Regions from separate parts of the Kribbella sp. NPDC006257 genome, predicted to be linked through region 2. Evidence: riboswitches for the same ligand, from Rfam matches in the RefSeq annotation. Region 2 holds a riboswitch; each other region holds the start of a gene.
The links. Region 2 has a riboswitch for ZMP and ZTP ahead of ABZ004_RS11580 (bifunctional 5,10-methylenetetrahydrofolate dehydrogenase/5,10-methenyltetrahydrofolate cyclohydrolase). Riboswitches for the same ligand answer to the same signal wherever they lie in the genome.

Region 1 (9,864 bases), on a different contig from region 2:
AGAAGACGGGCTCCATCCGGGTGGCGGCATAGCCGATGTGGCTCGCCGAGAGGCAGACCGGGACGAGGAGATTGCCGCAGTCCGTCTGCTGCGGGACGACCGCCCGGTAAGGGACCGGATACGGCTCCCCGGTTCCCAGGTGGCCGCCGATGAACATGTCCCCCTCGGTGGCCACCCCGAGTTCGCCGGTCGCAGGGTCGCGATGCGGGATTCGCCGTACCGGATAGACGTCGACGCCGAACAGGGCCAGGCCGATGCTGTCGCCGGGGTCGGTCTGGTTGATCACGTCGGCGTGCGTCACGGTGTAGCTCCCCTCGAGCCGGCGGGTCACCCGCACATAGAGCTGCGGAGGCCACCCGTCGGTGTCGGGGAAGACACTCGCATCGAGACCGTAGGCGGCCGTCTCGGCGCGAAACTCCTCCGGTACAGCGGGATCAGTCGACAGGAAATGGTGCAGGCCGCGCAGGTAGTCGATATGCGCCCGCCAGATTCTCGAGCGATCGTCCCAGTTGCCGTCCTGGTATTCGCGGCTGACACCCAGCGGAGCGTTCGTGATCAGGGATGCGCGCTGGTAGTTGTATTCGCCGGAGTTGATCCAGCCGGGAAAAATGCCTCGGAGTGCTTCTAGGTCGTTCGAGAGGTGTGCGACGTACCGGCGTACCAGTTCGTACTGGTCGGGGGAATAGTCGCCGGGCGGGGTGAGCGGAGCGCGGCGGGCCGGGTCGGTGGTGACGTAGAAGCGGTAGTTGTAGGCCTGCGTGTAGCCGTCGGCGGCTCCGACCGGGAGGCCGTGATCGGGATCGAGCAGCGGGAGCAGACCACTGGTGCTGTCACCCGGTACGACGTACGGGTCGATCGGTGTCCAGTTGGTGACCGGCCGGACGCCGGCGAGCTCTTCACCGAAGGTCTCCTGCGACTCGCGCCCGATGCGATAGGGGACGTCGGCCCGTGCCATCAGATCGCCTTCGTACGACGCGTCGATGAAGACGGCTGCCCGGACCTCGCCGTCGGCGGCGGACTCCGAGGCGGGCAACGGCACGCCCCACCTGTCCGGCTGCGAGGTCTCCAGCTGGATCGACGCGATGCGGTTACCTTCCCGGGTGACCGAACGGACGCGGCGCTCGAAGATCACCTCGATGTCCGTACTCGCGATCCACCGGTGGAACGCCCGCATCACCTCGTGCGGCTGGTCGCCGAAGCCGAACACCGCGTCGCTGGTCAGCCCGCCCACCGCGGCCGGGATCGGGGCATCCTGGTGCGGTTTGATGCCCGCACCGAGCATGCCGCCGAGCCGGCTCCCGGGCTCGACGAGGACGACGGACGCGCCCTCCTGGTACGCCGTCATCGCGGCGACACACCCCGCGGCCGTACCTCCGTACACACAGACATCAGCCGTTGTCGTCATGCCATGTACTGTCCAGCTTCGCTGATCTTCCTGCCCATAGCGATACTGAGCATCGGCATGTACTTTCTTTCCATGCTGACGATGGGCGGCTACCTGCTGGCACGCCGGGCGCAGTTCAGCCTCGCGGTCGACAGCTACGACACCTGGTGTCTACTGCTGCCACGCACCGGAGCGTTCGCCTTCGAGGTGTCGGGCGGGAGTTCAGGAGTCGCGGGATTCGGCGACGTCGTCGTCTGTCCGCCGGGTGGAACGCTGCAGCGCCGGATGCTGAGGCCGATGTCGTTCTTCCACGCGCGGTTCAGCACCGAGCTCGAACCGCCGGCCGGCTGCACCCGGCTTCCTGACGTCGGTCGGCTCCGCGCCGACCTGGCGATGCTCGACTGTGCCGAGGGGCACGCCGACCTGGTGGCCGCACACGTCGTCACCGACCTCATCTTGATGATGCTGCGCGCCCACCGAGATGCTCCCGGCGACGAACTGGTCCGGCGCGCCACGGCATACCTGCTCGAACACTTCGCCTCGCCGGATCTCTCCCTCGCCGACCTGGCCGCGGGCCTCGGCATCAGCCCCGCGCAGCTCTCCCGACGCTTCAAGGCCGTCCAGGGCATCACCCCGGTCGCCTACCTGCGGAACCTCCGTCTCCAGAAGGCCCGCGAACTCCTGACCGAGACCGACGCCACCCTTCAGAGCATCGCCGAACGCTCCGGCTACCGAAGCGCCTTCTACCTCAGCCGCCTCTTCACCCACCACACCGGCTATCCCCCGTCCCACCACCGCAACACCAACCGTGTCTGAGATGGTGTAGCTGAGAGTCCGCGACTGGCGAGGGTGGAGAACCACCGGGGAGCGGCAAGTTGGGTGTGAGCGTCGACCGCCTGGGCGCTTTCTCAGGGAACGTGACTGAGGAGGCGTGTGGTGGAGCTGCGGTACGGGATCAATCCGGGGCAGGCGGCGACGGCTGAGCCAGTGGTGGCTGGTGATTGGCCGGTTCGGGTGGTCAATGGGGAGCCGTCGTACATCAACGTGCTGGATGCGTTGAACGGATGGCAGTTGGTGCGGGAGGCGAGCCTCGGTCTGGGGAGGGTGGCGGCCGCGTCGTTCAACCATGTGTCGCCTGCTGGGGCTGCGGTCGCGGGGGACCTTGATGAGGTCGCGGCTGGGCTGTACGGGGTGCGGGGCGGTGGGGTTGGTGAGCTGACGAGTGCGTATCTGCGGGCGAGGGATGCGGATCCGAAGTCGTCGTACGGGGACTTTGTGGCTGTGTCGCGGCCGGTCGATCTGGAGCTGGCTGAGGTGCTGGGCGGGTTGGTGAGTGACGGGATCGTCGCACCGGGGTTCGAGGCGGGGACGGTTGAGCGGCTCAGTCGGAAGAAGAACGGGCGGTTCCTGGTGATGGAGGCTGATCAGGATTTCGTGCCGCCGCGGGAAGAGATGCGGGAGGTGTACGGCGTACGCCTGACCCAGGAGAGGCCCGAGGAGGCAGTCGGGCCGGCGGTGGCTGGGGAGGACTTGCGGTTGGGGATGGTGGTGGCTCGGTATACGCAGTCCAACTCGGTTTGCTATGTGCGCGACGGGATGACGATCGGAATCGGGGCGGGGCAGCAATCGCGGGTTGATTGCACACGGCTGGCAGGGGCGAAGGCTGATATCTGGTGGCTCAGGCGTCATCCGAAGGTCAGCGGTCTGACGTTCCGGGACGAGGTCAGGCGTCAGGAGCGGATCAACTGGCAGGTGCGGTGGTGCGAGGGCGACCTGACGGCGTACGAGCGGGAGCGGTTCGATCAGGCGCTAGCTGAGCCGGCGCAGGAGTTGACGAGTGCGGAGCGCGCGGAGTGGATCGTGAGGCTCGATGGGGTGGCGTTCGTGTCCGACGGGGCGTTGCCCTTCCGGGACAACGTGGATCACGCGCAGCGGCACGGCGTACGGTCCATCGCTGAGCCGGGTGGGTCGATCAGGTCGGACGAGGTGGCGAAGGCCTGTTCCGAGTACGGGATCACGCTCACCCGCACCGGCGTCAGGTTGTTCCACCACTGAGAAAGGTCAGCGGCCGAAGTCGGAGTCTTTGGGGACTTCCAGGTCGGACTTGGCGAGTTCCTCGATGTTGACGTCGCGGAAGGTGACGACCTTCGCGTTCTTGACGAAGCGGGCCGAGCGGTAGACGTCCCAGACCCAGGCGTCGGCCATGGTCACCTCGAAGTACACGTCACCGCCTTCGGTGCGGACCTTCAGGTCCACCGCGTTGCACAGATAGAAGCGCCGCTCGGTCTCCACGACGTACTTGAAGATCCCGACGACGTCCTTGTACTCCCGATAGAGCTGAAGCTCCATATCGGTTTCGTACTTCTCAAGATCATCGGCACTCATACCTGCGCCTCGCTAACGCTCGGCCCAGGCATGAGTGCATTGGCAGCTCTGTTGTCTGTTCGCTCGCTGCGCTCGCTCATCGGCTCTCCACTCCGGTGGGACTGGTCACATTCTGTCCCATATCGGGCCGCAGACTGCGGCGGACATTCTCGAACCGCCGTCGATGTTGTGGACACGGGCCGTATTCGTCCAGTGCCGCCTGGTGTTCGGGGGTGCAATAGCCCTTGTGTACCGCGAAGTCGTACTGCGGATACACCTCGTGCCAGTGCTGCATGATCCGGTCGCGGGTCACCTTGGCGATCACCGAGGCGGCCGCGATGCACGCCGCCACCCGATCGCCCTTCCAGATCGCCAGTCCCGGGACGCCGAGACCGTCGACGCCGAAGCCGTCGGTCAGCACGTACGACGGGCGCTCGTCGAGCCGGAAGAGGGCGCGGCGCAGCGCCTCCACGTTCGCGACGTGCATGCCCAGCCGGTCGCATTCGGCCGCCTCGATCGAAACCACCGACCAGGCCAGCGCGCGCTCGCGGATCTGCTCGTAGCAGCGGTCGCGGGCCTTCGCGGTGAGCAGCTTGGAGTCGGCCAGTTCGGGGATCTGGCCTCGTTTGCCGTCCGGCAGGATCACCGCGGCGGCGACCAGCGGGCCCGCGCACGGTCCGCGGCCCGCCTCGTCGACGCCGGCGATCGGGTCGAGCCCGACCCGGCGCAGGGCACGCTCGTACCCGTACAGCCCGGCGTCCCGCCGAATCGTGCTCCCCCGCGGCAAAGCGCTCATCCGCGCCCCCTCGGACTCTGCTGGGCCAGAAGATCGCAGTACAAGGTGGGGGTGGTCACGGGACCCAGCGGGTTCGGCTCGGTCACGGGGGCTCCGTTACTTGGGCGGTGGGGTGAGGGAGATCGAGGGCTTGTCCGGCGGCGGGGCGGCCGCGGCCGGGATGTCCTTGAAGGTGTCCGGGATCCCGAGTTTGGCGAATCTGTTGGCCGGCCACACCACCAGGATCGCCCGTCCGGTGACCTTGTCCAGCGGGACGAAGGCGGCGTCGCCCGGGGAGCCACCGTCGGGGCCGGTGTCGCTCAGGTGCACCCGGGAGTCGCCGGACTCGGACCGGTGGTCGCCCATCACGAAGACGCGGCCGGCCGGCACGGTGACCTGGAACTCCATCGCCGAGGGCGCGTCACCGGGGTACAGGTAGCTGGTCTCGTCCAGCGGCTTGCCGTTCACCAGCAGCCGGCCCTTGGAGTCGCAGCAGGCGACCTTGTCGCCCGGCATCCCGATCAGGCGCTTGATCAGGTGTCCGTGACTGGAGTCCGGTAGCAGGCCGACGACCTCGAAGAACCGCCCGATCGAGCCGCGCTTCTGGCCGCTCTCCTCCTGGCCCAGCCAGCCGCCCGGATCCTCGAACACGACCACGTCGCCGCGCTGGACGTCGGTCAGCTTCTCGACCACCACCCGGTCGCCGACCAGCAGGGTGTTCTGCATCGACTCGCTCGGAATGATGAACATCTGGCCGACGAAGGCCCGCAGGATCGACGAGACGATGAGAGCACCGACCACGATCAGCACGAACTCGCGGGCAGCTGCCGCGAGCCCGGAGCGGTGGGGTGATTTCTCTTTCGTCGCAGTCGGTGTCTCAGTCACTTCTTCAGCCCCGGCTTCTTGAAGGTTTCCGGAGGACGCAGCATCGTCATCCGGTCAGACGGCCAGATTACGCAACAGGCCCGGCCAACCACGTTTTCGACCGGAACGAATCCTCCACCGGGGCCACCCATATGGGCGCGGGAGTCGGCCGATTCGGCCCGGTTGTCGCCCATCACCCACAGATGGCCGGGCGGGACGACCACGTCGAAGGGCTGCAGGGAGGGCTTGGCACCCTTCAGCAGGTACTCCTGCTCGTCGAGCGGGATCTTGTTCACCATGATCCGGCCGGACCGGTCACAGCAGATCACCCGGTCGCCGCCGACGCCGATCACCCGTTTGACCAGGTGACCCTCGCCGCTGCGCGGCAGGATGCCGACGAACTCGCCGATCTGCCGGATCGTGCCGGGCGGCTTCTGCTCCTCGTTCAGCCAGTGGCCGGGGTCCTTGAAGACGATGATGTCGCCGCGGTCGACGTCGCGATGCAGATAGCTGACCTTCTCGGCCAGGATCCGGTCGTTCGTCGTCAGCGTGTCGTACATCGACTCCGAGGGCACGTAGAAGGCCTCGGCGACGAACAGCCGCAGCACCACCGTGATGACGAGTGCGAGCACCGTCACGGTGGTCATCTCGACGAGCAGGCTCAGCAGCGGATTCCGCTGCTTGAGCCTACGGTGACGTCCCTTGCTGCGACGTGCTCTCCTGGCGACCGGGCGAGCGCGAGTCGCAGTGCTCGGCGCCATACTTGACCGTCGTTACTAGACGATCAGGAGGCCGGGATGTTGTCCCGCTTCTCCTTGATCTTGGCTGCCTTGCCGCGCAGCTCGCGCAGGTAGTACAGCTTGGCGCGACGCACGTCGCCGCGGGTGACGACCTCGACCTTCTCGACGATCGGGGTGTGCAGCGGGAAGGTGCGCTCGACGCCGACGCCGAAGCTGACCTTGCGGACCGTGAAGGTCTCCTGCAGGCCACCACCGTGGCGGCGGATCACGACACCCTTGAACACCTGGACGCGGGACCGGTTACCTTCGACGACCTTCACGTGCACGTTCACCGTGTCACCGGCGCGGAAGGCCGGGATGTCGTCGCGCTTGCTCGCGTTGTCGAGCTCGTTCAGGAGGTTGCTCATCAGGTGTCTCTCTCTCGCGCGTGCCACAGGTCACCCACGAATGCTCGGTGTGAGAAGTCGAAGATGCCGCCGTGCGGTGGTCACCCCCTGTGGCAGGAGCACCGAACGGACAACAGCGACCAAGTTTGCCACACGACCGTGGCCGATCCGAAATCAGCGCCGGCGGCGCCGCTTGGCCAGCAGCACCAGGTCGACCTTCGCCGTCTGTGACTCGGTCCGCACCTCACGGTAACCGGCCTTGCGGTAGAACCGCAGGTTGCGCTCGCTCTTGGCGCCAGTAGTCAGCTCGTACTGCGTGACGTCGGCCGGCGCGGTTTGTTCGGCAACCCGGAGCAGCTTCGTCCCCACGCCTTTGCCCTGCCAGTCAGGAGCGACCATGAGCCGCCCGATGCGCGCCACTGGGCCGTCCACAGCGACATGGACGGCCCCGACGATCCTGGTACCGGCCACGGCCTTCCAGACGCCACCAGCGCTCACCCGCTCTGCCGAGCCCTCCAGCGCCTCCTGCATCGGCGGAATGGTCAGATCGTCATAGGCCTTTGCCTCAGACAGGTACGCCGCTAGCTGCAGCGTGTGGATCTCTCCTGCGTCTGCCGCGGTTGCCGGGAGCACCTGAACAGCGTCGAGCGCCTCCTTCTCTGAGGAGACAGCAGCACCCCAGGCAGCCAAGAGATCCGGCCGGCGCTCAGCAGTACGCCGTACGGACTCTTCGTGGCGCCACTTGGCGACTAGAGCGTGGTTACCCGACAGGAGGACGTCCGGTACGGCGTGACCTCGCCAGGTGGGCGGCTTCGTGTAGACCGGGTACTCCAGCAGGCCGTCGCCCGAGTGGGACTCCTCTGCCAGGGACTCCGGGTTGCCGATCACTCCCGGAAGCAGGCGTGCGACGGCCTCGACCATCACCAGTACGGCGACCTCGCCACCGTTGAGCACGTAGTCGCCGATGGAGACCTCGTCCACCCGCATCCGCTCGGCAGCGTGCGCCGCTACCCGTGCGTCGATCCCCTCGTAGCGCCCGCAGGCGAACGCGAGCCACGGCTCGGCAGCAAGCTCGTAGGCAAGCTCCTGCGTGAAGGGGCGACCCGCAGGCGTCGGCACGATCAGCCGGGGCTGGGCAGGGCCGTCGATCGGAGCGATAGCGTCCAGCGCCTCGCCCCACGGCTCCGGCTTCATCACCATGCCCGCGCCACCGCCGTACGGCGTGTCGTCCACCGTCCGGTGCCGGTCGTACGTCCACTCGCGCAGATCATGCACCCGTACGTCGAGCAGCCCGCTCTTGGCCGCCTTGCCGACCAGACTCAGATCCAGCGCAGCCAGATACTCCGGAAAAATCGAGACAACATCCAGCCTCATCCCCCACTACCCTCCCCAGAACCAGAACCAGAACCAGAACCGGAGTCCGAGGCGTCCCCGGAGCCGGAGCCGTTGTCCGTGCCGGGGGTGTTGGGGACTACTTCGGCGCCTTCGGGGTCGAGGAGGCCTGGGCGGTCGGCGACGAGGACGAAATTGGCGGTGAGGTTGATCTCGGGGACCAGTTCCTCGACCAGGGGGACCAGTACGGCGTTGCCCGCGGGGCGGCGGATCTCGAGGAGGTCCTGGGACGGGAGGTGGATCACGTCGATCACCTCGCCTGCCTCGGCGCCGTCGGTGGTTCGTACGGCGAGACCGATCAGCTCGCGGTCGTAGTACTCGTCCGACTCCTCCGGGCGCTCGTCCTCGCCGATCTCCGCTTGCAGCTCCAGGTTGCGGAGCAGTTCGGCGGCGGTCCGGTCCGGCGCCTCGGCGAACTTCGCCAGCAGTTTGCCGCTGTGCCAGCGGGTGGATTCGACCGTGAGCGTGCGGGGCGGCTTGGTGGTCGTGACGAGCTGCGCCCCGTCGGCGAACCGGCGGTCCGGCTCGTCGGTCCGGACGATGATCCCGACCTCGCCCTTGATCCCGTGCGCCCGGCCGATCCGGCCGACGATCACCAACACCTCGATACCCCTTAACTTTCTGGTTGCTCCGGGCCCAGTCTGGCCGAAGAGATACCGAAGGGCCGCATCCAGTCTCGGATGCGGCCCTTCGGGAAACAGCTGCGAGTCAGCGGCGCGGGCGCCGGTTGAACTCGTCGACGAAGTCGATCCGGACCGAGGACTCGGAGCTGAGCGCCCCGACCACGGTACGGATGGCCGTCGCCGTCCGGCCGTTGCGGCCGATCACCTTGCCGATGTCGTCGGGGTGCACGTGCACCTCGAGGGTGCGGCCGCGGCGCAGGTTGCGCGAGCGGACGCTGACGTCGTCAGGATTGTCCACGATGCCTCGGACCAGGTGCTCGAGCGCCTCGGTCTCCATCATGGTCAGGCCTTGGCGTCGTCGGCCGGCGCGGCCTCGGCGGCGGGGGCCTCGGCAGCGGCCGGGGTCTCCTCGGCGGCCGGAGCAGCCTCGTCGGCCTTCGGCTCGTCCTTCTTCGCCGCGGCCTTCTTGGCGGTGGTCTTCTTGGCCGTGACAGCCTCGGTCTTCAGCGTGCCGTGCGCCTCGGCGAGGGCCTCGTTGAAGATCTCCTGCTTGTCGCGCTTCGGCTCCTTGACCCGCAGCGGCGCCGGGGCCGGCAGGCCCTTGAACAGCTGCCAGTCACCGCTGGCCTTGAAGATCGCCTCGACGGCCTCGGTCGGCTGCGCGCCGACGCCCAGCCAGTACTGCGCCCGGTCCGACTCGACGTGGATGAACGACGGCTCGGCCTTCGGGTTGTACTTGCCGATCTCCTCGATGGCGCGGCCGTCACGCTTGGTGCGGGCGTCCATGACGACGATGCGGTAGTGCGGCGCACGCTTCTTGCCGATGCGCTTCAAACGGATCTTGACTGCCACGTTTGTGTGGTCTCCCTTGGGAATTCATGTCTGGTTGAGTGAGCCACCGGCGTCGTGGGGACAACGGGTGACCACTCGGATGGGCCGACCGGGACGTGGAGTTAGAGGGCTGCACGCGATCCGGACGACACTCAGCCGTCTAGTCTGCCAGATCCGGCGCTCAGGAACCAATCCGGGCCCTCGACGACAAAAGCGCAGGTCAGGGGCGGAAGGGGGCCAGCTCGGGCAGCCGACTGCTGTAGCCGTCCAGGAGTTGGTGGGCGGCCGTTACCGAGTCGATCAGGGGGTGCCAGGCGAAAGCCCGTACTGCGGCCGCCCGCGACCCGGTAGCTGCGGCCTCGATGGTCGAGCGTTCCACTGCCTTCACGGCGCAGACCAGGCCGGCCTGGTGGTCGGTGAACTGGGTGACTGTGAGCGGCCGCGCACCGTTCGCATCGACCGTGCACGGGATCTCGACCACAGCGTCGTCGTCGAGGTGCCGCAG
Region 2 (9,864 bases):
TGACCACGCCCTCGTACCACGGGCCGGCACCACCCGACCAGACCAGGCGTGACTGGATCCGGGCGATCTCGGGACGCACCTTGTACATCCCCCAGAACTCGTCGACCGAGACCGTCGGAGCGCCGTTCGGCGGCATGCCCGTCTCGATGTAGTTCAGCTCGTCGATCGCGAGGATGCCTTGAGCCGGAGTCGGTTCGGCTGTCCAAGCGCTGTCCAGGACATCATGGCCGGAACCGGTCGCAGTGCAGAAGAGGATCCCCAGGCTGCGGCCGGGCTGGGCCTTGGGCTGCGACACCTTCATCAGGGCCACCACGCCGGTCCGGTTCTTCTCGTTGCTGATACTCGCGAACCGCTTCACCTTGCGGCTCCAAAGGATTTCGTCCCCGGTCTGGCGCAGAGCGGTCTGACAGGTCCGCTGCACCTTGGCCAGCTCGGCCGGGCTCGCCGGTCCGAGGTCGATCTTGATTGCGTCCGGGACGACCGAATCGGTCACTGCTGGTGCGGTGTTGTCACCCTGGTGACTGATGAGGGTCGCTCCGGCGATGACGGCGGCGACCGCGGTCACCGCGGCGACCGGGACGGCCCAGGGACGTGGCGTACGCCGTACGGGGGATTGCATGACGCGCCGGCGCAAGCGGGCGCGCTGCTCCACGGACAGCGGGGGGATCGGGGGCGGGTCCAACCTGGTGGTCATGAGAGCTCCTCGGAGAGCGCGATGCGGGAGAGCAGGTTGGGGAAGCGGCGGCGGGTTCGGTGCAGCCGGGCTTTGACGGTGCCGACCGGTACGCCGAGCGCGTCGGCGGTCTCGGCCAGCGTCAGCCCGGACCAGACGACCAGCTCGAGCGTCTCCCGTTCGTGCCGGGGAAGTTTGGCCAGCGCTTGCCGGATGGCGGACATCTGGCGTTCGTCGTCGAGCCGGCGGGCGACCTCGGCCGCGTGATCGGTCTCCGGGGACGGATCGGGCAGGCGCTCCACCAGGCTCCGGAACCGTCGGGTGGTGCGGAACAGGGAACGGCATTCGTTGCCTGCCACCACCAACAGCCAGCCACGGGCGCTCGGTGCGGTCAACGGGCCTGGCGGGTTGCGCTGGAAGCGTCGCCAGGTGCTCAGGAAGGTCGCCTGGACGACGTCCTCGGCGGCGGTCCAGGAGGCGGTACGGCGGAACGCGAAGCCGTACACGTCGTCGGCATAGCGGTCGAACAGTTCGCCCAGCGCGGACTGGTCGCCGGTTCGCAGACGGTCCCACAAGTCGGCGTCGACGCTCGGCACCGTCGCTCCGTCAACGCTCGGCACGGTCGCTCCGTCCGGAGTCGGTGCTGCAGATCCGGCGGCCATGGGCGGCTCCGTCTCGTCGGTCAGGGTGATGTTCACATCGGGGAGTGGCCGCTCACCCCGCCGATGGTTGCATCAGAGCCGGTCCAGAATCCCTTCGAGCGCCTCGTCGACCTCGTCCGGCAGGTCGAGCAGCAGTCCGCGATGGACGGCGCACCAAGGTCCGAGCCGATGCCAGTCGAGAGCGCGCTCCCGCAGCTCAGCCGTCACCTCGTAAGTCTGCGAGACCCCCTCGGCAACGACCGCCGGAGCGCCGTTGAGCAGCCAGGACAGGTCGAGCGCCGGATCACCGATCTCCGCGTCGGTCCAGTCGATGATCCCGGTGATCCGTCCGTCGCGTACCAGCAGGTGATCAGGCCCGAGATCGGCATGGATGAGCGCTGTCCGCACACCCTCGACGCGGTCCAGCAGAGCGGCGCCCGCAGCCTGATTCGCAGTGGGGAGGAGCGGAAGCACCAGCTCCCGAGCCTCAGCGAGAAACCTGTTCTTGTCAGCAGCTGCAGTGGAGGCATCGACAGCGCCATGCTCGACAGCCGCGACCGGGTCGACCCCATGCAGAGCCTTGAGAAACGCCCCGAGCTCGCGGCCCAGCGCAGTACTGGCTTGTGACAATGGCTCACCAACCAACAGTCGATGCCGTACGCCGTCCGCAGTGGGCTCCGGAATCGGTACGGGCAAGGGCAGCTGTGGTGCGAGCCAGGGGAGGAGCCGTGCTTCGGAGAGAAGACGTGGGCGGACCTCTTCGCGACGAGGAGCCCTGTGGAGCCAGTCGCCCTCCAACCAGGCTCTGCTGTCCCAGCCGTTGTCCGTGATCGTCATACAAAGCTCCGTACCAGCGGCCCGAGCAATGCGGCCGTGTCCGGCATCACCGGCCACGACGGGTCATCCAGCTTCGCGGCAAGCTCAGCAGGCGACATCCAGGCACCCCAGGCGACCTCCTCCGGCTGGTGTTCGATCGGCCCGTTCCACACACAGGTGTAGAGATAGGCGTGGTACGACGTGTTGTCGTCGGCGTAGTCGCCTTCGGGCAGCTTCACCAGGTCGGCCCCGACGATCCCGAGCTCCTCGGCCAGCTCGCGCACCACCGCGTCGTACGGGTCCTCGCCGGCCGCGACGACGCCACCGGCTGCGAAGTCGTAGTACGAGGGATAGACGTCCTTCGTGGCGGTCCGCTGGTGGACGTAGATGTCGCCGGAGCTGTTGCGGACCAGTACGCCGGTCGCCGCGTGGCGCAGGTTGTCCCTGCGCATCACCGAGCGTGGAGCGCTACCGCACACCCGTCCCTCGGAGTCCAGCAACGCCACGAGTTCGTCCATTTGGGCAGTCTCACACGTAACCCTGTGGACACGTCCACACCTTTAGTCCCCGGTACCGCGTAGGCTCGAAGCCATGAGTGTTCGGCGGATCATGGGCACCGAGACCGAGTTCGGGATCTCGGTGCCGGGCCAGCCCGGGGCGAACCCGATGCTGACCTCCAGCCAGGTAGTGAACGGCTACGCCCAGACGCAGCCACTGGCGCGCAAGACGAGGTGGGACTTCGACGAGGAGCACCCGCTGCGGGACGCGCGCGGCTTCGACCTGAGCCGGGAGGTGGCTGATTCCAGCCAGCTCACCGACGAGGAGACCGGGCTGGCCAACGTCATCCTGACCAACGGCGCGCGGTTGTACGTCGACCACGCCCACCCGGAGTACTCCGCGCCGGAGTGCACCAATCCGCGCGACGTGGTGGTCTGGGACAAGGCCGGCGAGCTGGTGATCATGGAGGGCGCACGGCAGGCCCGGCAGATCCCGGGGGCGCCGCCACTGAACCTGTACAAGAACAACACCGACAACAAGGGCGCGTCGTACGGCTCGCACGAGAACTACCTGATGCGCCGGTCGACCCCGTTCGCATCGATCGTGCGGCACCTGACGCCGTTCTTCGTCAGCCGCCAGGTGGTCACCGGCGCGGGCCGGGTCGGGATCGGCCAGGACGGTAACGCGCACGGCTTCCAGATCAGCCAGCGGGCGGACTACTTCGAGGTCGAGGTCGGCCTGGAGACGACGCTGAAACGGCCGATCATCAACACCCGCGACGAGCCGCACGCGAACCCGGACCGCTATCGCCGGCTGCACGTGATCATCGGCGACGCGAACCTGTCCGAGATCTCGACGTACCTGAAGGTCGGTACGACGTCACTCGTGCTCGCGATGATCGAGGACGGCTGGCTGACCGACGACCTGAGCGTCGACCGGCCGGTCACCGCGCTGCACGAGATCAGCCACGACCCGACCTGCACGCACCTGATGACGCTGAAGGACGGCCGCAAGATCACCGCCGTCCAGCTCCAGGTGGAGTATCTGGAGCAGGCCCGCAAGTACGTCGAGGACAAGTACGGCGACGACGCGGACCGGCAGACCAAGGACGTCCTGCAACGCTGGGAGAACGTCCTGGACCAGCTGGCCACCGACCCGATGAAGCTGGCCGACCAGCTCGACTGGGTCGCCAAGCTGAAACTGCTGCAGTCCTACCGCGATCGCGACGGCCTGGACTGGGACGACTCCAAGCTGCACCTGGTCGACCTCCAGTACGCCGATCTGCGACCGGACAAGGGCCTGTACTACAAGCTGGTGAAGGCCGGCCGGATGCAGCGCCTCGTCACCGACGAGGAGATCCGGATGGCCGTCTCACACCCGCCGACGGACACCCGCGCCTACTTCCGCGGCCGCTGCATGCAGCAGTACGCCGGTCAGGTGGCGGCCGCGTCCTGGGACTCGGTGATCTTCGATCTGCCGGGCAAGGAATCGTTGCAGCGCATCCCTACTTTGGACCCGTTGCGCGGTACCAAAGCCCATGTTGGGGCCTTACTTGACCAGTGCGACACCGCGAGTGACCTGGTTCGCACCATTACTGGGGGTGCCGCCGGGTAGGGTCGCTATAGAGAGTCGGTTGGGCGGCTTTCCACTGCGGTTCTAGGAGGTGTGTGCCATGGCGAAGGACGGCGGGCAGCAGCACAAGCAGCCGAAGCGTTCGACGACCGAGGAAGAGGTCACCGAGGTCAAGTCGACCGAGGATGCCGCCGAGCGCAAGGAACGGCTCGACGACGACGTGGACTCGATCCTCGACGAGATCGACGAGGTGCTGGAGGAGAACGCGGAAGAGTTCGTCCGCGGGTTCGTTCAAAAGGGTGGGGAGTGAACCGCTAGATGACATTCGATGCCTCCGGCCGGTTGCCGGAAGCCTTCCTGGTCCCAGGTGGCTCGTCCTTCATGGACTTCATCGCCGGGCACGCGCCCGACCTGTTGCCCGGACGACGCTCCCTGGGGTCGGCAGATTTCTCCGCCGACGTCCCGCACGGTACGACGATCGTCTCGGCCACCTTCCCCGGTGGCGTGCTGATGGCCGGCGACCGGCGGGCCACGATGGGCAACATCATCGCCCAGCGTGACATCGAGAAGGTCTTCCCCGCCGACGAGTACTCCGCGGTCGCGTTCGCGGGCTCGGCCGGATTCGGGATAGAGATGGTCCGGCTCTTCCAGGTCGAGCTGGAGCACTACGAGAAGCTCGAGGGCACCACGCTCAGCCTGGACGGCAAGGCGAACCGGCTCAGCGCGCTGATCCGGGGCAACCTGGCGATGGCGATGCAGGGCCTGGCCGTGGTGCCGCTGTTCGCGGGCTACGACGAGGACATCAAGGGCGGCCGGATCTTCTCCTACGACGCCACCGGCGGCCGGTACGAGGAGCATTCGTTCCACAGCGTCGGCTCGGGCTCGCTGTTCGCCCGGGGCGCGCTGAAGAAGCTCTACCGGCCGGACCTGTCCGAGTCGGAGTGCGCGACGGTCGCGGTCCAGTCCCTGATCGACGCGGCGGACGACGACTCGGCGACCGGCGGGCCGGACATGCTGCGCCGGATCTTCCCGGTGATCGGCGTGGTCACGGCCGACGGCTACCGGCGCCTGCCGGAGGACGAGGTGGCGTCGATCGTCGACGCCGTCTGGGCCGCCCGGCACGAGCGGCCCGACGGCCCGGCCTCCTCGCTGACCTGATGGTCTCGCTGACCTGAGCCCGCCCGCGCTTCGACGACAAGGACTTTCATGAGCGTTCCCTTTTACGTCTCTCCCGAACAGCTGATGCGGGACCGGGCGGACTTCGCCCGGAAGGGCATCGCCAAGGGCCGCAGCGCGATCGCACTGCAGTACGCCGACGGCATCCTGTTCGTGGCGGAGAACCGGTCACCCGCCCTGCACAAGGTGGCCGAGATCTACGACCGGATGGCGTTCGCCGCGGTCGGGCGGTACAACGAGTTCGAGAACCTGCGGATCGCCGGCGTCCGGCTGGCCGACATGCGCGGGTACTCCTACGACCGGCGGGACGTGACCGGCCGGGCACTGGCGAACGCGTACGCGCAGACGCTCGGTGCGATCTTCTCCTCCGGTGGCGAGAAGCCGCTCGAGGTGGAGATCCTGGTCGCGGAGATCGGCAACACGCCCGCCGCGGACCAGATCTACCGGCTCACCTACGACGGCTCGATCGCGGACGTCCGCGGGTACGCCGTGATGGGTGGACCGGCCGAGCAGGTCGCGGACTACATCGGTGAGCACTACGCCGAGGGGATCTCGCTCGCGGGCGCGCTCCGGCTCGCGGTCGATGCCCTCGGCCACGACGGCACCGAGACCCGGCAGCTCGAGCCGGACCAGCTCGAGGTCGCCGTGCTGGACCGGACCCGCTCGCAGGTGCGCAAGTTCAAGCGGATCTCCGAGGAGACGCTGGCCCGGATCCTGTCCGAGTCCAGGCCGGACACCTCGCCGACCACCGAACCGGGCGCGCACACCGAGACGCCGGAGTCGGTCAACGGCGGCAACTACGAAAGCGCCACCACGGACGGAGCCGACGACGCCCCGGTAGCACCGCCCGTCGAGGACGACACCCCGATCGCACCACCAGAAGACCCGGACACCAGCAACCCGCTATGACGGCTGAATCTGCGGCTGCCGGGGAATCATCTTCCCCGGCAGCTCGGCCTGCTGATCCGTTGCCGTGGGAGCTGATCGGCGAGAAACCGGCGTACGACGGATTTCTGACCGTCAAACGCAGGCGCTATCGGTTGCCGGACGGGCGTGAGGTCGACTGGGATGTTTTCGGGCCGGAGCTGAACTCCGGCTTCGCATCCGGGGTGACCGTACTGCCGTTGACTCCGGAGGGCCGGATCGTCACCGTCCGGATGTTCCGTGCCGGCCCGGATCAGGTGGTGACGAACCTGCCGGGCGGGCTGGTGGATCCGGGGGAGGAGCCGGCCGACGGCGGCCGCCGGGAGCTGGAGGAAGAGACCGGCTACACCTGCGAATCCATCGAGATCGTCAGCTGGTTGTGGGCCAGCTCGTCATCGGTCTTCCGCAAATACGTCGCGATCGCCCGCGGCTGCCGACCCGACGGCAAGCAAAACCTCGACGAGACCGAAGACTGCGTCCCGGTAGAACTCACCGTCGACGAGCTCCGCGCAGAACTCCGCAAACCAGGAGCCATGACCGGCACCGACGCGGCGTACGTGGCAATGGACCACGCCGGCCTCCTCTAATCCGCAACCTCGAACACCCACCCACCCGGCCGTCCGGTCACCAAATACCCCTCTCCAACCCCCGACAGCATGTCCGAACCTCCCGAACATTGCCCCGACCCCCGACGTCCTGGTGTGGAGGGTCTGACACCCGGGTCGGGGGTCCGGTCAGGAAATTCCCCTCCCGAACACCTGGTCGGGGGTCCGGTCAGGAAATAACCCCTCCTGAACCTCCGGGTGCCTGTCCGGGCGGCCGGGTTGTTGACCGGATCTCTGGGTTGGTGTCCGGGCTGGCGAAAATTTGTCGCGGCGGACGTGGGCCGGCGCTAGCGTTCAGCAAATGACTGATGACCCGTACGGCGATGAGCGGTTGGTCGGCCTCTACGACCTCGACAACCCGGATGGCATCGATCACGCGTACTTCCGCGCGCTGGCCGACGAACTCAAGGCGACCAAGATCGTGGACCTTGGCTGCGGCACCGGGCTGCTGACCAGAAGCTTCGCAAAAGAAGGTCGTGAGGTGATCGGGGTCGACCCGAGCAAGACGATGCTGGACTACGCGCGGAAGCAGCCGGGCGCGGAGGCCGTCACCTGGATCGACGGCGACGCGAGTGCGATCGAGCAGAGCGGCGACGCCGGGCTCGTCATCAGTTCCGGCAACACGATGATGCACATCAGCAACGACGACCTGCCAGGGGTGCTCACCTCGGTCGCCGGAGCCCTCAAGCCAGGCGGCGTCTTCAGCTTCGAGAGCCGCAACCCGGCCGCGCGCGCCTGGGAACAGTGGGGCCGCGACGCGACGTACGGCGAGCGCGACACTCCCGTCGGCCGCCTGATCGAGTGGATGGACGTCCTCGAGGTCGATGAAGGCAGGGTCGTCTTCGAAGCACACAACGTCTTCGAGGACGGCAGCGATGCGGTTTCCATCACCACCCTGTACTTCCGTACTGCGGAACGCCTCACCACCGCTCTGGAAAAGGCCGGCCTCACCGACATCACCATCCACGCCGGTTGGCAAACCGAGCCGTTGACCGACACCTCCCGGCTGTTCGTTTTCCGGGCCACGAAGCCGGTCGACTAAAGTAGGCGGCGGATCGCGACTGGCGTTCGGGTGGATCACCACCGGGGAGCGGTCCGCCGGAGGACCTCCGGCCGAAGCCGCGCGCCTGGGTGACCGACCTGTTCGTCGACGCCCGAAGGAGCGCGTGTATGACTGCCCAGCTGATGATCGGTACCGACCTCGCCGCCGAGATGGTGGCCAGAGCGGCCGAGCGAGCCAAGAAGCTGCAGGACGAGACCGGCGTCCAGCCCTGCCTGGCGACCGTCCTGGTCGGCGACGACCCGGCCTCGGCGACGTACGTCCGGATGAAGCAGAACCGGAGCAAGAAGGCCGGCATCGGCTCGCGCAGCGTCGTACTGCCCGCGGAGACCACCACCGAGGAGCTCGTCGCCGAGCTGACCAAGCTCTCCGAGGACCCGTCCGTGCACGGGATCCTGCTGCAGCACCCGGTGCCGGCCCAGATCGACGAGCGCGCCGCGTTCGAGGCGATCAACCCCGAGAAGGACGTCGACGGCGTCACCATGCATGCGTTCGCCGCGATGGCGTTCGGCGAACCGGGCTTCCGGTCCTGTACGCCGGGCGGCATCCTCCGGCTGCTCGAGGCGTACGACGTCCCGCTGGAAGGCGCCCACGCCGTCGTCATCGGACGCAGCCCGATCCTCGGCAAGCCGGTCGGAATGTTGCTGCTGGCATCGAACGCGACCGTCACCTACACGCACTCGAAGACCCGCGGCCTGGCCGACATCGTGCGGACCGCCGACATCGTGGTCGCCGCCGTCGGCAAGGCGAACTTCGTCCGGGGCGACTGGCTCAAGCCCGGTGCAGTGGTGATCGATGCCGGATACAACGAAGGCAACGTCGGGGACGTGCACTTCGAGGAGGCCGCCGAGGTGGCGAGCCTGATCACCCCGGTGCCCGGCGGGGTCGGCCCGATGACCATCTCGCTGCTGCTGGAGCAGACCGTCGACGCTGCGGAACGGCAGTCGTAGGGGCAGAATGCGAGACAGCTGGGCGCCGCTACGGCGAAATGGTTAGGGTTGACGTGAGCAAGTAAGTGGCGAACTAGGAGGCAGGCACTGTGGCGGTACGGGCGATCCGGGGAGCCACCCAGCTCGAGAAGGACGAGCGCGAGCACCTGCTCGAGCGGTCCGCCGAGCTGGTCCGGGCGGTGCTGCAGGCCAACGACCTGGAGTCCGCGGACCTGATCAGCATCCTGTTCACGGTCACCCCGGATCTGCGGTCGGAGTTTCCCGCGGTGGCCGGCCGGCAGATCGGGCTCACCGACGTACCGCTGATGTGCATGCAGGAGATCGACGTACCGCACGCGCTGCCGCGGGTGGTCCGGATGATGGTGCACGCGGAGTCGCCGCGTTCGCGGGAGAAGATCCAGCATGTCTACCTGCACGGCGCCGTCAAGCTTCGCCCCGACCTGACGGGTGCTCAGTGACCGAGCTGCGCGGACCGGTCCGGATCGTCGGCACCGGACTGATCGGTACGTCGATCGGCCTGGCGCTCGGGCGGCTCGGCGTCGTCGTGGAGCTGGTCGACGCCGATCCCGACAACGCCCTGATGGCGGAGCGGATCGGGGCCGGCTCGCGGCTGGTCCAGATCGAGCCGCAGCTCGTCGTCGTCGCCGTACCGCCGGATCACGTCGGCGCGGTGGTGGCCGAGCAGCTGAAGCAGAGCGACGCGATCGTCACCGACGCGGCCAGCGTGAAGTCGAAGCCGCTCACCGAGGCCCGGGCGCTCAGTTCGGCCGAGGACCTCACCCGGTACGTCGGCAGCCACCCGATGGCCGGATCGGAACGCAATGGCCCGCTCGCAGGCAGGGCGGACCTGTTCGACGGCGCAACCTGGGCCGTCACTCCGCACGAGACCAGCTCGACCGAAGCCGTCGAGCTCGTACGCCGGCTCGCCGAGGCAGCCGGTGCGCGCACG
Region 3 (9,864 bases), on a different contig from region 2:
GTACGACGTAAGTTGGGGGTCCTTGTAGACCGCTGGCGTCGACGGGAGTGAACCCGAGCCGACGTAGTGCGTCAGCTGCGACTGCGGAGACTGCATCTCCTTGATGTAGTTCCAGGCCGCCTGAGGGTTCTTGGCGTTCTTCGGGATGGCGAGATAGCTGCCACCCCAGTTCCCGGCGCCGCCGGGAATGGTGGCGATGTCCCACTTCCCCTTGGTGGACGGCGCGTTGGACCGGATCGAGCCGAGCATCCAGGACGGCGCCGCGACGACCGCGAAGTCGCCCTTGGCCATGCCGGCCGTCCAGCCCGTCGAGAACGAGGTGAGCTTCGCGGTGATGCCTGCCTGCGCTGCCGCCAGCGTGTAGTCGAACGCCACCTTGACCTGCGGGCTGTGGTCGTAGGCCAGGTTCCGGTCGGCGTCGTAGAACTTCATCGCCCCCTGGTTCACCGCCTGGTAGAACACGCTCGTCGCCGCGTTGTCGACGAACGCCTTACCGGTCGCGGCCTTGTACTGCTTGCCGACCTCGATGAACTTGTCCCAGGTCGGCCACAGTTTGCCGACCGCTTCCCGGTCCGTCGGCAGCTTGGCCGCCGCGAACAGATCCTTGCGGTACGCGATCGCGAGACCGCCGACGTCGGTGGGAACGCCGAGCACCGAGCTGTCCTTGGCGACACTCTGCGACCACACCCAGTCCAGATAGTCCTTCTTGAGGTCGTCCGCACCGAGGCTGCGCAGATCGACGAAGTTCTGCGGCTGTTCGACGAACTTCGGCAGGTCGTCGCCCTGGATCAGCACCAGGTCCGGAACCTTGCCGCCGGCCAGCGCCGTGGTCAGCGCCTGCGCCGTCTCCACCGACGAGCCCACCTCGGTCAGTTTGATCCGGAGATCGGGGTGCTTCTTCTGGTACTCCTCGACTGCCGCCTTCTGATTGATGCCGGAGAACGACCAGAAGTCGAACGACTTCGGGTCGCCGCTGCCGGCTCCTGAGCTGTTGCCCGAACACGCGGCGGCGACGAGCGTCACGACGGCCGTCACCGCGACGGCGATACGACTCTTCACGGCGAACCTCCTGCAGCTGAAACACAGGCCGAGCCTGAAAGTTTCGGAGCTCAGCTCGAAAGGACTGCCGGAACTGTAAGGCGGAGTACACGTAGCGTCAACAACTTGTTCCGGAAACGCTTCCGAAACATTCGGACCGGAATTTTCGGAGCTAGACTCGCCGCCATGACCGGTAGCACCGACCCATCGCTCCTGACACAGACGCCGGGCCCGGCCATGACAGTGGCCCAGATCGCCGAGTTGGCCGGGGTCTCCGTGCCTACCGTGTCGCGCGTGATCAACGGCCGCTCGGACGTCGCGCCGCTCACTCGCGCCAAGGTCGAGGAGGTCATCAGCCGGCACGGCTTCCGGCGACTCAAGCGGCCGGCCAACCGGGCCGCCCTGCTCGAACTCGTCTTCCACGAGCTTGCCGGCGCCTACGCGATGGAGATCATCAAGGGCGTCGAGCGGGTCGCCGACCAGAACGGACTGGCCGTCGTCCTGTCCGAGATGCACGGGCACACTCCCGGCCGGGGCTGGATCGAGGGCGTGCTGGCCCGGCGGCCGATCGGCGTCATCGCGGTCTTCTCCGGCCTCACCCCGCAGCAGAGCGACCAGATCCGCAGTCGCGACATCCCCTTCGTTCTGCTCGACCCCACCGGCGACCCCGGCCACGAGTTCCCGTCGGTGGGAGCCGCCAACTGGAGTGGGGGATTCTCGGCCACGCGGCACCTGCTCGACCTCGGGCACCGCAGGATCGCAACCATCACCGGACCGCACGGGATGCTGTCCAGCCGAGCCCGGCTGGACGGCTACCGAGCGGCGATGGACGCGACCGGTACGCCGGTGTCTCCCGAGCTGATCTACGAAGGCAGCTTCCAGACCGAGGACGGGCTGAACCACGGCCGGACCCTGCTCGGCCTCGAGGACCGGCCCACCGCGGTCGTCACCCACAACGACCTGCAGGCTCTCGGTCTCTACCGAGCGGCCGCCGAGGCAAGACTGCGGATCCCGGACGATCTCAGCGTCGTCGGTTTCGACGACCTGCCGCTCAGCAACTGGATCACTCCCCCGCTGACCACGATCCGTCAGCCGTTGACCGAGATGGCCGCCGCGGCCGCCAACCTCGCGGTCACCCTCGGCCGCGGCGAGGTCCCGACCCACCACCGGATGGAGCTCGCCACCGACCTCATCGTCCGCAGCAGCACCGCCCCGCTACATGCGCAGGTGTGAGGCGCCGTTGAAGTCCAGGACTGTGCCGGTGGCGAATTCGGCCAGGGGCGAGGCTAGGTAGTGGATGGCGTTGGCCACCTCGTCCGGGGTGGAGACGCGTTCCAGCGGGCTTTCCAGGCGGCGGCGGTCGTAGCCTTCGCCGGCTAGGGCTTCGGCTGCCATGTCGGTGGTGGTCCAGCCGGGGGCGATCGCGGTGACGGCGATTCCTTCTGGGCCCAGGGATCTGGCGAGCGATTGGGTGAGGGAGACGAGGGCGGCTTTGCTGGCGCCGTACGCCGGTTGGTTGGGTTCGCCGCGGAAGGCGCCTCGGGACGAGACGTTGATGATCCGGCCGCCTCGGGTCATGTGGCGTACTGCGCACCAGGTGACGTTGGCGGCGCCGATGAGGTTCACGCCGAGGGTGGTCGCCCAGGCCGCTTGCCATTCGTCGTACGTCGACGAACGGATCGGGTGCGGTTCGTAGACGGCGGCGTTGTTGACCAGGACGTCGATACTGCCGAGAGAGGCTGCAGCCGAGGAGACCATCGACGAGATCTGTGCGGGATCTGCCAGGTCGGCGTGGACCAGGACGTGGCCAGTTCCTGGAAGCTTCGACAGGACCTCCGACGCGGCCTCGGCAGACGAGCCGTAGTGCACTGCTACTCGGTCTCCTGCGGCAGCGAAGGCATGCGCCGTCGCTGCTCCGATTCCTCGTGATGCCCCGGTCACCAGCACTGAACGATCCATGCCTCGACCCTACTGGCGCGGCTTGAAGTCCCGGCGGTAGTCCTTCGTCTGGCGGACCCAGGCCTTCCGTGCCTCGGCCTGCAACCTGCTGTCGGCCCGGCGAGCCATGTACGCCGCCTCCCGCTGGAGCTTCGCCCAGCTCTCGTAGCGCCGCACCGGAAGGGTCCCGTCGTCCAGAGCCTCCCGTACTGCGCAGCCAGGCTCCGTCACATGTACGCAATCCTTGAACCTGCACTGCTCAGCCAGTGCAGTCACATCCGGGAATGCGGCAGCTAGCCCTTCGCCGGCTTCCTGCAAGCCGATCCCCCGCAGCCCAGGTGTATCGATAACTACGCCGCCGCTCGGCAGCTGGATCAGCTCACGGCGTACGGAGGTATGCCGTCCCTTGCCGTCCTCACGGATCGCCTGCACGTTCAGAAGCTCGACACCCGCCAGTGCATTCACCAGCGAAGACTTCCCCGCACCACTGACACCCAGCAACGCCAGCGTCGCGTTGTCATCAAGAAGCGAGCGCACTTCCTCAAGACCTTCACCAGTCGTCGCACTGCACACCAGTACGTCGGCGCCCGGCGCAGCAGTAGCCACGTCCTCTGCAATAGACGAGGCGTCCACAACGAGGTCGGCCTTGGTCAGTACGACGACCGGCCGTGCACCGCTTTCCCAGGCCAGCGCGAGGAACCGCTCGATCCGGCTGATGTTCGGCTCCGGGTGGAGCCCGACGACGATGGCGATCACGTCGACGTTGGCGGCGAGCACCTGGCCCTTCGACGTACCGCCGACCTCGGCACGCACGATCGCCGTACGGCGCGGGGCCACCGCGTCGACGGTGATCCGGTCGTCCGGCCACTGCCGGAGTGCGACCCAGTCCCCCGTGCATGGTGTCGCCTGCGGATCGGCAGCGATCGCGGCGAGCACACCACCGGACCACGAAGCGCGCACCGGACCGTCCTCGGTGAGGACGCTGGACAGTCCTTTGTCGACGCGCACCACGCGCCCTGGAACGAGCTCGTCCGAGCCCGGTACTTCACTCAGATACTCGGCCGTCGATACATCGAGACCGAGGGCCTGCAGAGTTGGAGAGATTTCAGCTGACATCGTGCGACGAACCTTTCGAGCGGTCCGGCCCCGAGTTCAGCTCAGCGGACGGACGATGCGGGAGTGGACGGCCCGAGGATGGGCCTGATCGAAGCTCATGGTGGGGTCGCCTCCCTTCTCTGTCTGCCGTCGAGTGACGGACTGTCGCGATGCCCTCAGCCTATGTCGTCGCCATCACCCTGCGCACCGGATTTTCCGACCCGCTCAGGCTCCCGCTCCCCGCCGTCATCCCGTACGCCGTCCGCGCGGTTCCCCGCCGTCGCTCTCGCCTCACTCGGCTCGGGTACGACGGGCGACGGACTCACTGCTCCCAGCTCTTCCGGCGGAGCCGTCTTCGCAACCCGTGTTGCCGCGACCGCCTCCGGCACCACGTGCTCGGCGGCCGGCGGCTCGGAGAGGGCCTCGATCGCCTGCGCGACCTTCACCTCCGGCCGTTCTTCGTCCCGCTCGACCGCGTCCACATGATGCGGCTCCGGCTCCGCCTTCATCACCGGCTCCTGACCCTCCACCGGCTCAGCCTCGGCCTTCATCACCGGCTCCGCGACCTCAGCAGGCTCGGGTTCCTGACGCGACTTGTGCGGCCACAGCCGGTCGACCACTGCGTTCAGCGCCGCACCGATCAGCACCGCGATCGCCGTCATGTACAGCCACATCAGCACCGCGATCGGCGCCGCCAGCGGCCCGTAGATCGACGTCCCGCCAACAGTCGTCTGCAGGATCCAGCGCAGTACGAAGCTGCCGCCGATCCAGATCGACAACGTCAGGAAGGACCCCGGCAGATCCGACAACCACGGCGTCCGCACCGGCACCGACAGATGGAACAGCGTATTCAGGAAGCCCGCCGACAGGATCGTCACGACCGGCCAGTACAGCTGGTTCAGGAAGTCGACCTTCTGCGGCAGCAGCGCGTCCACCGCGTCCGGGCCCGCCAGCACCAGCGGAAGCACGATCACGCCGATCACCAGCGCCCCGCAGTACAGACTGAACGACAGGACGCGGGTGCGGACGATGCCGCGTTTGCCGCCCATCCCGTACATGATCGTGATGGTGTCCACGAACACGTTCAGTGCCCGGCTGCCGGACCACAGCGACAGCACGAACCCGATCGAGATCACGTCCGGCCGGCCGCCGCCGAGCACCTGGTTGATGGTCGGCACGATGACCGTCTTGACCGACTCGTCGGTCAGTGCCCGGCTGGCCAGGTCGGCGATCTGCAACTTGATGTTGTCGATCGTCTCGACCTCGAAGTACTTGCTGGCCACGAAGCCGATACTGCCGGCCAGCCCGAAGATCAGCGGCGGCAGCGAGAGGATGGCGAAGAAGGCGGCCTCCGCCGCGAGTCCGGTGACGCGGTAGCGCATGCAGACGCCGACGGTCTGGGTGATCAGCTTCCAGACCGTCGAGGGAATTCGTCGGGCCCATGCGAATGAGACGGAGGTCTCGGACCCAGAGCGTGCCATACCGCTTACCGTACTGACATGGCGGACCCAAACGCTGTAACGAATCAGGCTCCCCCAATGCACGGGGTGAACTTCTTCACGGCCGACACCGGTCTCGGTGACGCTCTGCGTCCGTACGCCGACCTCGCGGACGATCCCGGGCTGACCGCGATCGGCGAACTCGCGGGCACCCAGGAAGCGCTCTCCCACGCTCTCCCGGCGAACCAGAACTCCCCCGTACTGCGTACGCACGACCGCTACGGGAACCGCATCGACGAGGTCGAGTTCCACCCGTCGTGGCACTGGCTAATGGAGAAGGCCGTCGGCTTCGGTCTTCAAGCGGCGCCGTGGACCAGCGATAAGCCCGCACCGCACCTGACGAGAGCGGCCGGCTTCTACGTGTGGTCCCAGGTCGAACCCGGCCACGGCTGCCCGATCTCGATGACCTACGCCGCAGTACCGGCTCTCAAAGCCGATCCTGCTCTTGCTGCCGAATGGGTCCCGGGACTTGCCAGTACGACGTACGACCCGCGCCGGCTGAGGTCCGCCGAGAAGGCGGGTGTGCTGGCCGGGATGGGGATGACCGAGAAGCAGGGCGGCTCGGACGTCCGGGCGAATCTGACCACGGCTACGTCTTCGGGGACCGGCGAGTATCTGCTCAACGGGCACAAGTGGTTCTGTTCCGCGCCGCAGGTCGACGTGTTCCTCGTGCTCGCGCAGGCGCCGGAGGGCTTGAGCTGTTTCGTCGTACCGCGCGTGCTTGCCGATGGCAACCGGAACACGTTTGCCCTGCAGCGGCTCAAGGACAAGCTCGGCAACCGGTCGAACGCGTCGAGCGAAGTCGAGTTCCACAACACGATCGGCTACCTGCTCGGCGACGGGGGGGCCGGGGTCCGGACGATCATCGAGATGGTCGCGGCGACCCGGCTCGACTGCGTGGTCGGATCGGCGGCGCTGATGCGGCGGGCGCTCGTGGAGGCGACCTGGCATACGTCGTACCGGAGTGCCTTTGGTGGGCTGCTGCGGGACAAACCCGCGATGCAGAACGTGCTCGCCGATCTCGCGCTCGAGAGCGAGGCAGCAACCGCTCTCTCGATGCGGCTCGCCGCCGCTGTCGATGCGGATGACGAGCAGGCCAAGGCGTTCCGGCGGATCGCGCTGCCGCTGGCGAAGTTCTGGGTCTGCAAGCGCACGTCGTTCACGGTCGCGGAAGCGCTCGAGTGCCTGGGCGGTAATGGCTATGTCGAGGAGTCCGGGCTGCCGCTGCTGTTCCGCGAGTCGCCCCTGAACTCGATCTGGGAAGGCTCCGGCACAGTTAACGCCTTGGACGTACTACGGGCGCTCCGCCGCCCCGAATCCCTCGAGGCCTGGCTCACCGAAGTCGGCGCTGCTCGGGGCGCCGACCATCGCCTGGACAGCGCGGTAACCGATGTGCTGGAAGAGCTCTCCGACCTGGAGAACGCCGAAGCCGGCGCACGTCGTCTGGCCGCCCGCATGGCCGTCTGCCTCCAGGCATCCCTCCTGGTCCGTCACTCCACGCCCGAGGTGGCAGACGCCTTCGTAGCGTCCCGCCTCGCCGGCGACTGGGGCGGCGTCTTCGGCACCCTCCCCCGCACCACCCCCTTCACCCCCATCCTCGACCGCATCCTCTGATCCCTTGCGTCCGAAGAAGTGAGGGTCCTGACCCACGACCGTTCGGACGCAAGCGAAGACCTCAGCCCGCACACACGCTAGGGTTACCGCGTCGCGACTGGCGCTGAGGTGGGATCGACCACCGGGGAGCGAAAAGACGCCGGCACCGTGCGCCTGGGTGCCGCGACCGAGTGCAACCTCAGGAGAGAGACGAAGATGACTCAACCCTTCGACGCCGCTGCCGCGTCGGCCGCGTACAACAACGCACTTGCGGTGATCGGCGCGGTGGAACCCACCATCGCCGGTGCGATCAAGGCCGAGCTGGCCGACCAGCGGTCCTCGCTGAAGCTGATCGCGAGCGAGAACTACGCCTCCCCGGCGACGCTGCTGACGATGGGCAACTGGCTGTCCGACAAGTACGCCGAGGGCACCATCGGGCACCGCTTCTACGCCGGCTGCCAGAACGTCGACACCGTCGAGCAGGCCGCCGCGGACCACGCGAAGGCACTCTTCGACGCGCCGCACGCCTATGTCCAGCCGCACTCCGGCATCGACGCGAACCTGGTCGCCTTCTGGGCGATCCTGGCCCAGCGGATCGAGTCACCGGCACTGGCGGAGGCGAGCGCCAAGCACGTCAACGACCTGTCCGACGAGGACTGGACCAAGCTCCGCAAGGCGCTCGGCGACCAGAAGATGCTCGGCATGTCGCTGGACGCCGGCGGTCACCTGACGCACGGCTTCCGGCCGAACATCTCCGGCAAGATGTTCCACCAGAGCTCGTACGGCACCGACCCGGAGACCGGGCTGCTCGACTACGACAAGGTCGCCGCGACCGCCCGGGAGTTCAAGCCGCTGATCCTGATCGCCGGCTACTCGGCGTACCCGCGCAAGGTCGACTTCGCCAAGATGCGCGAGATCGCCGACGAGGTCGGCGCGACCCTGATGGTCGACATGGCGCACTTCGCCGGGCTGGTCGCGGGCAAGGTCTTCACCGGCGACTTCGACCCGGTCCCGCACGCGCACGTCACCACGACCACCACGCACAAGTCGCTCCGCGGCCCGCGCGGCGGCATGGTGCTCTGCCAGCCGGAGTACGCCGACGCGGTCGACCGCGGTTGCCCGATGGTGCTCGGCGGCCCGCTCAGCCAGACGATGGCCGCGAAGGCGGTCGCTCTCGCCGAGGCCCGCCAGCCGGAGTTCAAGACCTACGCGCAGAACGTCGCGGACAACGCGGTCGGTCTGGCCGAGGGCCTGATGAAGCGGGGCGTCAAGCTCGTCACGGACGGCACCGAGAACCACCTGGTGCTGCTCGACGTCTCGTCGTACGGGATCACCGGCCGGCAGGCCGAGTCGGCGCTGCTCGACGCCGGCATCGTGACCAACCGCAACGCGGTCCCCCGCGACCCGAACGGCGCCTGGTACACCTCCGGCGTCCGGATCGGTACGCCGGCGCTCACCACCCGCGGCTTCGGTCTCGACGAGTTCGACAAGGTCGCCGAACTGATGGTCGACGTGCTCTCCAGCGTCACCCCGACCACCACATCGGCCGGCGCCCCGTCGAAGGCGAAGTACATCCTCGCCGACGGCGTAGCCGACAAGGTCCGCGCCGCCTCAGCCGAACTGCTCGACAAGCACCCCCTCTACCCAGGCCTCGACCTCAACTGATCCACACGACAGCAGCGCCCGTACGCCGAAAGTGCGGGCGCTGCTGTTTCTCACTCCGAGATGCCCATCAGCGCATCGTCGGACGCCTTCGCCGCCCGCTTCGGCATCAGCAGGGCGGCCAGTACTGCGCCGGCGATGCCGATGCCGGCCGATACCCACATGGTCGCGTTAAAGCTGGTCATGAACGCATCGCGCACGGACGCTAGCAACTCCGCAGAACCTGTCTTGGCTGCGACCGCGAGACCCGGACCGACGCCCTTCTCGACCGCCTCCGCGGCCTGCGCCGGCAACCCGTCCGTGTCGACGCCGGACCGATAGACGGAGTTCAGCACGGTGCCGAGGACGGCGACTCCGACGGTGCCGCCGATCTGCCGAAACGCTTGCAGCATGGCCGATCCGGTACCGGCCCGATCGGGGTCGAGGACGCCGAGGCCCGCGTTCATTGCCTGCGGCATCGAGCAGCCGAGGCCGAGCCCGACCACCACGAGCCAGACCGTCGTGTACCCGTAGCCCGTGTCGAGCGCGGTGAAGGCACCCAGCGCGAACCCGATCGCCATCACCAGGAACCCGATCATCACCAGCGCTCGCGTGCCGGCCTTCGTCTCGACCGGTTGGGCCAGCTTCGCGCCGACCGCCATACCGCCGATGAAGGGAAGCAGCTTCAGTCCGGTGTGCAGAGCGTCAGACCCATTGATGCCCTGGAAGTACTGCGGAATCGTGAACAGCAGGCCGAAGATCGCGAACACCGACACCGTCATCAGCACCGCGCTCCCGGTGAACACCTTCTCCCGGAACAGCCCGAGCTCGATCAGCGTCCCGGAAGGACGCCGTTGCCACGCGACGAACGTGCCGAGGAGCACGACCGCGATGGCCAGGAAGATCAACGTGGTGCTGTCCGTCCAGGACTTCTCGCCGGCCTTCGTCACGCCGTACACGAGAGCCGCCAGACCGGCACTGGAGAGCGCGATCCCGAGCCAGTCGATGCCCGGCCGATCGGCGCTGCGAGACTCAGGAATCAGCAGCCGAACCGCGAGTG

Region 1: it holds a riboswitch for ZMP and ZTP, as region 2 does, so the genes downstream of both, ABZ004_RS35700 (phosphoribosylaminoimidazolecarboxamide formyltransferase) here and ABZ004_RS11580 (bifunctional 5,10-methylenetetrahydrofolate dehydrogenase/5,10-methenyltetrahydrofolate cyclohydrolase) in region 2, are expected to answer to the same signal.
Region 3: it holds a riboswitch for ZMP and ZTP, as region 2 does, so the genes downstream of both, ABZ004_RS05945 (glycine hydroxymethyltransferase) here and ABZ004_RS11580 (bifunctional 5,10-methylenetetrahydrofolate dehydrogenase/5,10-methenyltetrahydrofolate cyclohydrolase) in region 2, are expected to answer to the same signal.

The regions. Positions count from the first base shown of each region.
Region 1 covers NZ_JBEXSJ010000045.1:7,396-17,259, forward strand. Annotated here, with positions in the region: gene ABZ004_RS35690 (FAD-dependent oxidoreductase) at 1-1,405, opposite strand, end outside; gene ABZ004_RS35695 (AraC family transcriptional regulator) at 1,463-2,200, shown strand; ZMP/ZTP riboswitch at 2,211-2,293, shown strand; gene ABZ004_RS35700 (phosphoribosylaminoimidazolecarboxamide formyltransferase) at 2,321-3,439, shown strand; gene ABZ004_RS35705 (DUF2469 domain-containing protein) at 3,446-3,769, opposite strand; gene ABZ004_RS35710 (ribonuclease HII) at 3,846-4,544, opposite strand; gene lepB (signal peptidase I) at 4,641-5,408, opposite strand; gene lepB (signal peptidase I) at 5,405-6,034, opposite strand; gene rplS (50S ribosomal protein L19) at 6,172-6,534, opposite strand; gene trmD (tRNA (guanosine(37)-N1)-methyltransferase TrmD) at 6,688-7,887, opposite strand; gene rimM (ribosome maturation factor RimM) at 7,884-8,507, opposite strand; gene ABZ004_RS35740 (RNA-binding protein) at 8,614-8,865, opposite strand; gene rpsP (30S ribosomal protein S16) at 8,871-9,380, opposite strand; gene ABZ004_RS35750 (6-phospho-beta-glucosidase) at 9,580-9,864, opposite strand, start outside.
Region 2 covers NZ_JBEXSJ010000007.1:230,932-240,795, reverse strand. Annotated here, with positions in the region: gene ABZ004_RS11630 (hypothetical protein) at 1-694, opposite strand, end outside; gene ABZ004_RS11625 (RNA polymerase sigma factor) at 691-1,335, opposite strand; gene ABZ004_RS11620 (phosphotransferase) at 1,408-2,151, opposite strand; gene ABZ004_RS11615 (NUDIX domain-containing protein) at 2,148-2,648, opposite strand; gene dop (depupylase/deamidase Dop) at 2,722-4,242, shown strand; gene ABZ004_RS11605 (ubiquitin-like protein Pup) at 4,301-4,510, shown strand; gene prcB (proteasome subunit beta) at 4,519-5,358, shown strand; gene prcA (proteasome subunit alpha) at 5,407-6,285, shown strand; gene ABZ004_RS11590 (NUDIX hydrolase) at 6,282-6,887, shown strand; gene ABZ004_RS11585 (class I SAM-dependent methyltransferase) at 7,207-7,947, shown strand; ZMP/ZTP riboswitch at 7,953-8,045, shown strand; gene ABZ004_RS11580 (bifunctional 5,10-methylenetetrahydrofolate dehydrogenase/5,10-methenyltetrahydrofolate cyclohydrolase) at 8,076-8,915, shown strand; gene aroH (chorismate mutase) at 9,005-9,373, shown strand; gene ABZ004_RS11570 (prephenate dehydrogenase) at 9,370-9,864, shown strand, end outside.
Region 3 covers NZ_JBEXSJ010000003.1:331,433-341,296, forward strand. Annotated here, with positions in the region: gene ABZ004_RS05915 (extracellular solute-binding protein) at 1-1,059, opposite strand, end outside; gene ABZ004_RS05920 (LacI family DNA-binding transcriptional regulator) at 1,225-2,271, shown strand; gene ABZ004_RS05925 (SDR family oxidoreductase) at 2,254-2,997, opposite strand; gene rsgA (ribosome small subunit-dependent GTPase A) at 3,007-4,092, opposite strand; gene ABZ004_RS05935 (YhjD/YihY/BrkB family envelope integrity protein) at 4,248-5,552, opposite strand; gene ABZ004_RS05940 (acyl-CoA dehydrogenase family protein) at 5,571-7,184, shown strand; ZMP/ZTP riboswitch at 7,268-7,350, shown strand; gene ABZ004_RS05945 (glycine hydroxymethyltransferase) at 7,338-8,828, shown strand; gene ABZ004_RS05950 (DHA2 family efflux MFS transporter permease subunit) at 8,879-9,864, opposite strand, start outside.